DNA from 3 places in the Arthrobacter zhaoxinii genome. Region 1 is predicted to be linked to each of the others. Evidence: riboswitches for the same ligand, from Rfam matches in the RefSeq annotation. Region 1 holds a riboswitch; each other region holds the start of a gene.

Evidence for each region. Region 1 has a riboswitch for S-adenosylmethionine ahead of N2K95_RS00355 (cobalamin-independent methionine synthase II family protein). Riboswitches for the same ligand answer to the same signal wherever they lie in the genome.
Region 2: it holds a riboswitch for S-adenosylmethionine, as region 1 does, so the genes downstream of both, N2K95_RS05135 (bifunctional o-acetylhomoserine/o-acetylserine sulfhydrylase) here and N2K95_RS00355 (cobalamin-independent methionine synthase II family protein) in region 1, are expected to answer to the same signal.
Region 3: it holds a riboswitch for S-adenosylmethionine, as region 1 does, so the genes downstream of both, N2K95_RS13435 (hypothetical protein) here and N2K95_RS00355 (cobalamin-independent methionine synthase II family protein) in region 1, are expected to answer to the same signal.

The regions. Positions count from the first base shown of each region.
Region 1 covers NZ_CP104275.1:74,024-76,280, forward strand. Annotated here, with positions in the region: gene N2K95_RS00355 (cobalamin-independent methionine synthase II family protein) at 1-833, opposite strand, end outside; SAM riboswitch class IV at 852-975, opposite strand; gene N2K95_RS00360 (peptide MFS transporter) at 1,090-2,257, opposite strand, start outside.
Region 2 covers NZ_CP104275.1:1,102,758-1,105,014, reverse strand. Annotated here, with positions in the region: gene N2K95_RS05135 (bifunctional o-acetylhomoserine/o-acetylserine sulfhydrylase) at 1-837, opposite strand, end outside; SAM riboswitch class IV at 915-1,031, opposite strand; gene N2K95_RS05130 (VOC family protein) at 1,192-1,842, shown strand; gene N2K95_RS05125 (DUF3592 domain-containing protein) at 1,889-2,257, shown strand, end outside.
Region 3 covers NZ_CP104275.1:2,882,471-2,884,727, reverse strand. Annotated here, with positions in the region: gene N2K95_RS13440 (CPBP family intramembrane glutamic endopeptidase) at 1-581, shown strand, start outside; gene N2K95_RS13435 (hypothetical protein) at 655-1,059, opposite strand; SAM riboswitch class IV at 1,075-1,208, opposite strand; gene N2K95_RS13430 (LLM class flavin-dependent oxidoreductase) at 2,036-2,257, opposite strand, start outside.

The DNA.
Region 1 (2,257 bases):
GAGCCCCAGCACAGGTGGAAGCGGATCTGCTCTTCGGGCAGGCCCCGCAGGGCGTAGTTCAGTGCGTCCACGCGGATCTGCGTGAATTTGAGGTAGTCGCTGACGGAAGGTTCGGGATTGATCTGGTCCCAGTTCTCCGCGATGGACGGATCGTCAATCTGGACGATCAGCCCGGCGTCGACAATGGCTTTATATTCCTCCCGCATCGCGTCCGCGCAGGCGTAGATGAACTCCTCCTCCGTGGCGTAGTACTCGTTGGCAATCCGCGAACAGGAACCGGGGGAGAGTGAGGCGAGGAAGCCTTCCGTTCTCCCCGAGCCGGCCAGGCCGGCCTTGAGATTGGCGATATCGCGGGCCACGGCGTCGTACCCGGTGTACTCCACGGGACCCGTGACCTTGGGGAAGACCTTCTGGGCGCCGGTGGTGATGCCGGAGGACGGGTCGGTGTAGGCATCAGCGAAGCGCCGGCGGTCGCGGCGGTCTCCGAAGCTGGTGAGGACCACGTTGCCAGGCTCCGAGCGGTGCGGCTCCATGTTCCAGATTCCGGTCTCGGCAACGCTCAGGCCGCTGAGCCGGGAGAAGGAATAGGACCACCAGGCACCGTAGTCGACGTCGGCGGACATCGCGTGCCCGTATTCGCCGTCGTTGGGGATGTCGATGCCCGCCTGCAGCTGGCGGCGCACCAAATCGGCGACGGCGGCCTGCAGCAGATCCGCGTAGCCCTCGGTATCCGAAGGGTCGGCTTCCCGTGCTGCGTTCGCGGCAAGCAGTTCAGGGGTGCGGGGGAGGGACCCTGCGTGAGTGGCCAGAATACGGTCGGTGCTTTTGCGCATGGCGGCGATCCTTTGGAATCCGTGCTCTTGCCCGCACCGGATGCCCGAAGGGCGGTGCAGGCCGCTTCGTCATCCGAACCACCCGCGAAGCATGGGGTTGGTGCACGGCCAAGTCGGAGCTTGGCGGCCGTGTCTCCTGAAGCTGGGACCATCCTAGCCATGCCGGCGGGGCGCCTCCAAGCACATGACACAACATAAAAAGGACGGCGGTACCGGAAAACTCCGGTACCGCCGTCCTGGGAAAAGCTCCGGGTGCTTAGCGCACGCCGCCCATGAGCTTCTTGATCGACGGTGTGGCCGCGGCCAGGGCAATGCCCAGGATGATCGCGGTGACGCCGCTGAAGGTGAAGTAGCTGACTTCGGTTTCCGGGTCGTAGAACTGTGCCAGCCAGCCCGCCAGGGTGGTGCCCAGGGAGACGGACAGGAAGAACAGGGCCACCATCTGGGTCCGGAAGACTTCCGGGGCCAGCTTGGTTGCCACGGACAGTCCGATCGGGGACAGGAACAGTTCAGCAAAGGTGAACAGCAGCAGGATGCCGGCCATGGCCAGCAGCGGGGTGCTGTTCGGAGCTCCGCCGGAGAACGGAATGAACGCCAGGAAGGCAAGGCCCATCACGGCCAGGCCCAGGGCGAACTTCAGCGGGGAGGACGGCTGGCGGTCGCCCATCTTGGTCCAGACGCCGGCGAACACGGCGGCGAAGATGATGATGAAGACCGGGTTAATGGACTGCACCCAGCTCGGCGGCATTTCCCAGCCGAAGATGCTGCGGTTCAGCGAGGAGTCCGCGTACATGGCGACCACCGTGAACTGCTGCTGGAACAGGGCCCAGAACGCAGCGCTGGCGATGAAGAGCGGCATGAAGGAGTACACCCGGCGGCGTTCCACCCGGTTCACCTTCTTGCTGCTGAGGATGATCACGAAGTATGCGACGGCGGCCACGATGGCGAGGATCGCCATCACCACCGCGAGGTTCTTGGCGGTCAACAGATCGAAGACAACGGCCAGCACAATGACAACCACAGCGGCAGCTGCGATGAGGCTGACCTTCATGTACTGCTGCTTCGGCAGCGGGTTGGCTACCTGGTGGGCGGATGCGGGCAGGTTCTTGCGGGTCACGCCGTACTGGACCAGGCCGATGGCCATGCCGATGGCGGCCAGGCCGAAGCCGTAGTGGAAGCCGTATTCGCTCCACGCCAGGCCGGTCAGGATCGGGCCGATCAGGGCGCCGATGTTGATGCCCATGTAGAAGATGGAGAAGCCGGCGTCGCGGCGCTGGTCCTTTTCGTCGTACAGGGTGCCGACCAGCGACGTCGCGTTGGCCTTCACACCGCCGGAACCCAGGGCGATCAGGATCAGGCCGGAGGCCAGTCCGACGGCGCCGGGCAGCACGGCCAGGGAAATGTGGCCCAGCATGACCAGGGCT
Region 2 (2,257 bases), 1.0 Mb from region 1:
GTCCCGCAGCAGTTGGACCCGGGCCTTGAGGATGAACGCCAGGTTGGCCCCGAGGGACCCGTTGACGCCCAGGTCTCTCGCGTAGACGAGACCGTTGTAGCTTTCGTCCGGGGTGTTGAACCCGGGGAACTTCTCCGGATCCGCGGCGAAGTCGAAGTTGCCCGAATCGACGATGACGCCGGCAATGGCCGTCCCGTGCCCGCCCAGGTACTTCGTGGCCGAGTGGACCACAATGTCGGCGCCCCATTCGATCGGACGGATGAGGTACGGCGTCGACAGGGTGTTGTCCACGATCAGCGGTACACCTGCCTCATGGGCCACGGCGCTGATGCCTTCCAGGTCCAGGACATCCTGGCGGGGGTTGGAAACCACCTCGCCGAAGAAGGCCTTGGTGTTGGGCCGGACGGCGTCGCGCCAGTGGTCCAGGTTGTCCGGGTCCTGCACGAACGTGGTCTCAATGCCGAACCGTTTCAGGGTGTGCTTCAGGAGGTTGTAGGTCCCCCCGTAGAGGCTGGGGCTGGCGACCACGTGGTCGCCGGCCTGTGCCAGGTTCAGCAGCGCGAAGGTTTCGGCCGCCTGTCCGGACGCCAGCAGCAGGGCACCGACGCCGCCCTCGAGGGAAGCGATCCGGTTTTCCACCGCTTCCTGGGTGGGGTTGCCGATCCTGGTGTAGATCGGTTCCAGTTCGGCCAGGGCAAACCGGTTCGCGGCGGCCTCTGCACTCGGAAAAACGAAGGACGTGGTCTGGTAGATCGGCAGGGCACGTGCACCGGTGACGGCGTCGGGCTCCTGGCCTACGTGGATCTGGCGGGTTTCAAATGACCAATCTGCACTCATGATGCTCCCTCAAACCAGGGGCCGCACAACGCCGCCGGGGTGCATCCGGGTACGCCGGATGTCCGGTGGGGTCGTGGGACCCGCGCTTGCCGGACGCCCGTTTGGCGTACGGCCAGGTCTTCACCCGGGGCACCCCACCGCGGTTGGAGGGTTGCCGGCCAGCAAGCCGGGGCTATCTGCTGGCACTCATGACCTGCACCTATGGAAACCGATATGCCGCCGTCGCGCAACCTCTATGACGCACCATGAAAATACGGAGTGTTTTGGCGCCGGACCGGGGCTGCGCCGCGGAAGTTTCCGCACTTAGGCCGCCCTTGGTCGAGACGGGTATCACAACGTGCCACAATGGGCCGCATGCGCTTGGACCATGTTTCTTATGCCTGTGAATCCGACGGTCTTTTGGCCACTACCGAGAGGATTGCTGCTGCTCTCGGCGCCGATTTCGTGAAGGGTGGCGTCCACCCCCGATTCGGTACCCGCAATATGATCCTGCCCCTCGCCAACAACCAGTACGTCGAGGTGGTGGAGGTCCTGAACCACCCGGCGTCGGACAAGGCGCCGTTCGGCCAGGCCGTGCGCCAGCGCTCGGAATGCGGCGGCGGCTGGATGGGCTGGTGCGTTGCCGTGGATGATCTCACACCCTTTGAGGAACGGCTCGGCCGGGCGTCCGTGCCGGGCAACCGCAAGTTCCCCGACGGCCAGGAGCTGACCTGGCGGCAGATCGGCATCAACGGGCTGATCGCAGACCCGCAGGTGCCCTACCTGCTGCGCTGGGACGACGGCACGGAGGAACTGCACCCTTCCAACGCGCTTCCGGGCATGCCCGGATCGGTGAAGCTCAAGTCCCTGACCATCGCCGGGTCCGCAGCGCGGGTCACGGATTGGCTGGGCCATCCGGTGGAGAAGCCGCTGGAGAACGTGGATGTCACGTGGATTGCGCCCGCCGGCACGCCGGGCATCATGTCCGTCACCTTCGACACCGCGAACGGTCCGGTAGAGATCTAGTTCCGGGGCCGGGCTTCGCCCGGCCGATAGCATCTGGGGGGGCTGTATGGCTGCGGGATTCACCAAACGACGACGGCGCGGGACTCTTTCGGTTCCTCCCCGGACTCCGAAGCAGCAGCCGCCCCTGGTGATATTCCTAAGCGGCCTGGGGTGCCTGGCCATGGCCGTCCTCGGCCTCTCCGTGTTCGTGCCGGCAGTCGAAGGCGACCGGCACGTGACGCACATCGGCATCCGCACCGAGGGCATCGTGGAGCGTGTCTACACGGAACGGCATGGCCGACGGTCCGGCCGGATCGTCACCTATGCGGAGGTCCGGTATGCCGGTCCGGAAGGATCGGCAAGGACCATGGATTCCCGGGTCCGCAAGGGCTGGAAAATGTTCGGCACGCAACCTCCCGAGGCCGTGAAGGGCGAA
Region 3 (2,257 bases), 660 kb from region 1:
TGGCCGCCGCCTACGTCCTGAACCTGGCGTTTTACGGGGTTGCCGGCCTGCTGGCCTTTGTCGCGGCCCGGCCCTATGTGGTGCGGGAAACGAAGATCCTTGCCACGCGGCCGGTGCTGTCCCTGTCCCTGATTCCTGTCGGCGTCATCGCTATGCTCATTGTCACCATGATCGGGGCACTGCTGACCGGACAGGTCGAAACGGCGGTAAACCAGGAAGCCGTAGAGGGATTCGTGGGATCCGTGTCGCCCTGGCTGGTGGTACCTCTGCTGGTGGTGCTGGCGCCCTTTGTCGAGGAGTACATTTTCCGGCACCTGCTGATCGGCAAACTCAGCCGGTACTGGAACCTCTGGGGCTGCTGCATCCTGTCGGTCCTGCTGTTCGCCTCCATCCACATTGTGGGCAAGGAATCCCTGTCCCTTCCGGTGCTGATGCCCTACCTGGCGATGGGTGCCACTCTCGTGGGCATCTACGTCTGGGCCGGCAACAACTTCATGCTGTCCTACGGCGTGCACGCCGCGAAGAACCTGCTGGGTGTCATCCTCATTTACACCGTGCCGCCGGAGCTGCTGCAGCAGTAGCTGCCGTCTCGGCCGGCGCCGACAGGGCTGGCTCCGCCCCGGAATCCGTCGGAATTCCAGGGCGGGGCAGCAGCTAGGAGCCGGCTTTTTCAATCCGCTCAGTTTCCGGTGCCCGAACCAGGGAGCCGTTGCAGGGAACCACCCGTTCCGGCCGGGCCAAGTAGAAAAAAGAGCTCCGGGCATCGGAATCGAATCCGCCCGGCACCATCAGGGTGGAATAACGCTGGCACCACTGCGGGGTGTCGACGGCGGCCGCGAGCGCGGTGGCGACGGCCCCGACATTGTGGAACCACATCAGCTGCTGGGTGCCTTCGGACACCAGATAGATGAGGTCCAGCTGCGGATCGGCCGTGACTTCGACGTCCGACCACTGCTCCCACCCCTCGAGGCGGCGGGCGTGGATCCAATGGATGTTGTGCCCCGGGGCGAAGCCGCTGCAGTTGCTGAGGCCGGATTTGCTGACACTGGAAATGCTCACAGTGGGTTCCTTTGCAGGTTGTCCTTGCCTGCGACGAATGACGCAGGCCGCTTCGTCATCCGAACCACCCGCCGAACAGTGGGGTTGGTGTGGGGCCAGTCGGAGCTTTTGTGCCCGGGGGTGCCGGGCGAAGGCCACATCTCGTGAAGCTGAAAACTACTCTAGCGGAGGCCACTGACATTTCGACAGTGGGCTGTTTCCGAGGTGCGCTGGGTGGGCGTGCGTCGTGTGGGTGGGCGCCGGGCGGACCGGAACGGCGGCAACGAAAATCCCTGCTCGCAGAGCTCGCAAGGATTATTAAAGCCGCCTAACCCGGCCCGTCCGGCACTCCCGTTCGCACCTGCACCTCGCCTTCCGCCCGGCGCAGGACAGGGGACAGCTGCACACCAAAGGTGACTAAGGCTTATTTTCTCGTCCCCAATAGCTACGTGCATCTGGGCCGACCACAGCATAGTCACTGCTTCCGAGGAAGCGTTCCTGCGCGTATGGGGTATTGGCGGCGACAGTTGAATACCAAACCTTCAAGTCTCTTCGCTTGCGGCGCAGGTCCCGAGGACGGGACTCATGAATATATATTCCGCCCAGTGCGACCGCCTTGCTGATGGTCAAGGATGCCCCGCTGGGGAGGCCGGGACCGTAATAGAGCATCCAATCTGCAACGGTCAGAACATCCTGCAGAGTCTCCGGGGGTGCTTCCCATGCCCATTCTGCAGCTGCTTCCTCACCGTAGGAACGGAGGTCTGCAACGATCGATATCCGCGAAGTGCTGAGTGGCACTGGTCGTCTTTTCGGGTGGTACATCGCTATGGGAGACGGAGCCCTCGAGGGACCACGATGCAACGGTACCCGCCGCCTGGTGGACGGTGACGGACGCACGAAGGGGCCTGGAGAAGGCGGCTTTAATATTCTCCGCGAGCTCTGCGAGCGGGGAATTTCGTTGCCGCCGGATCCAGGCCCCGAAGGGTGCCAAGGTTCCTTACCGCCAGCCGGCCCCCGGAGCCACAAGCTTCACGATGCTCTCCAACAGATGCGCGTTGTAGTCCACGCCCAGCTGGTTCGGCACGGTCACCAGGACGGTATCGGCCTCCTGCACCGCAGCGTCGGCGGCCAGCTCGGCGGCAATAACGTCCGGTTCGCCGATGTAGCTCTTCCCGAACCGGGCCAGTCCGCCGTCGAGGTGCCCCACCTGGTCCCGGCC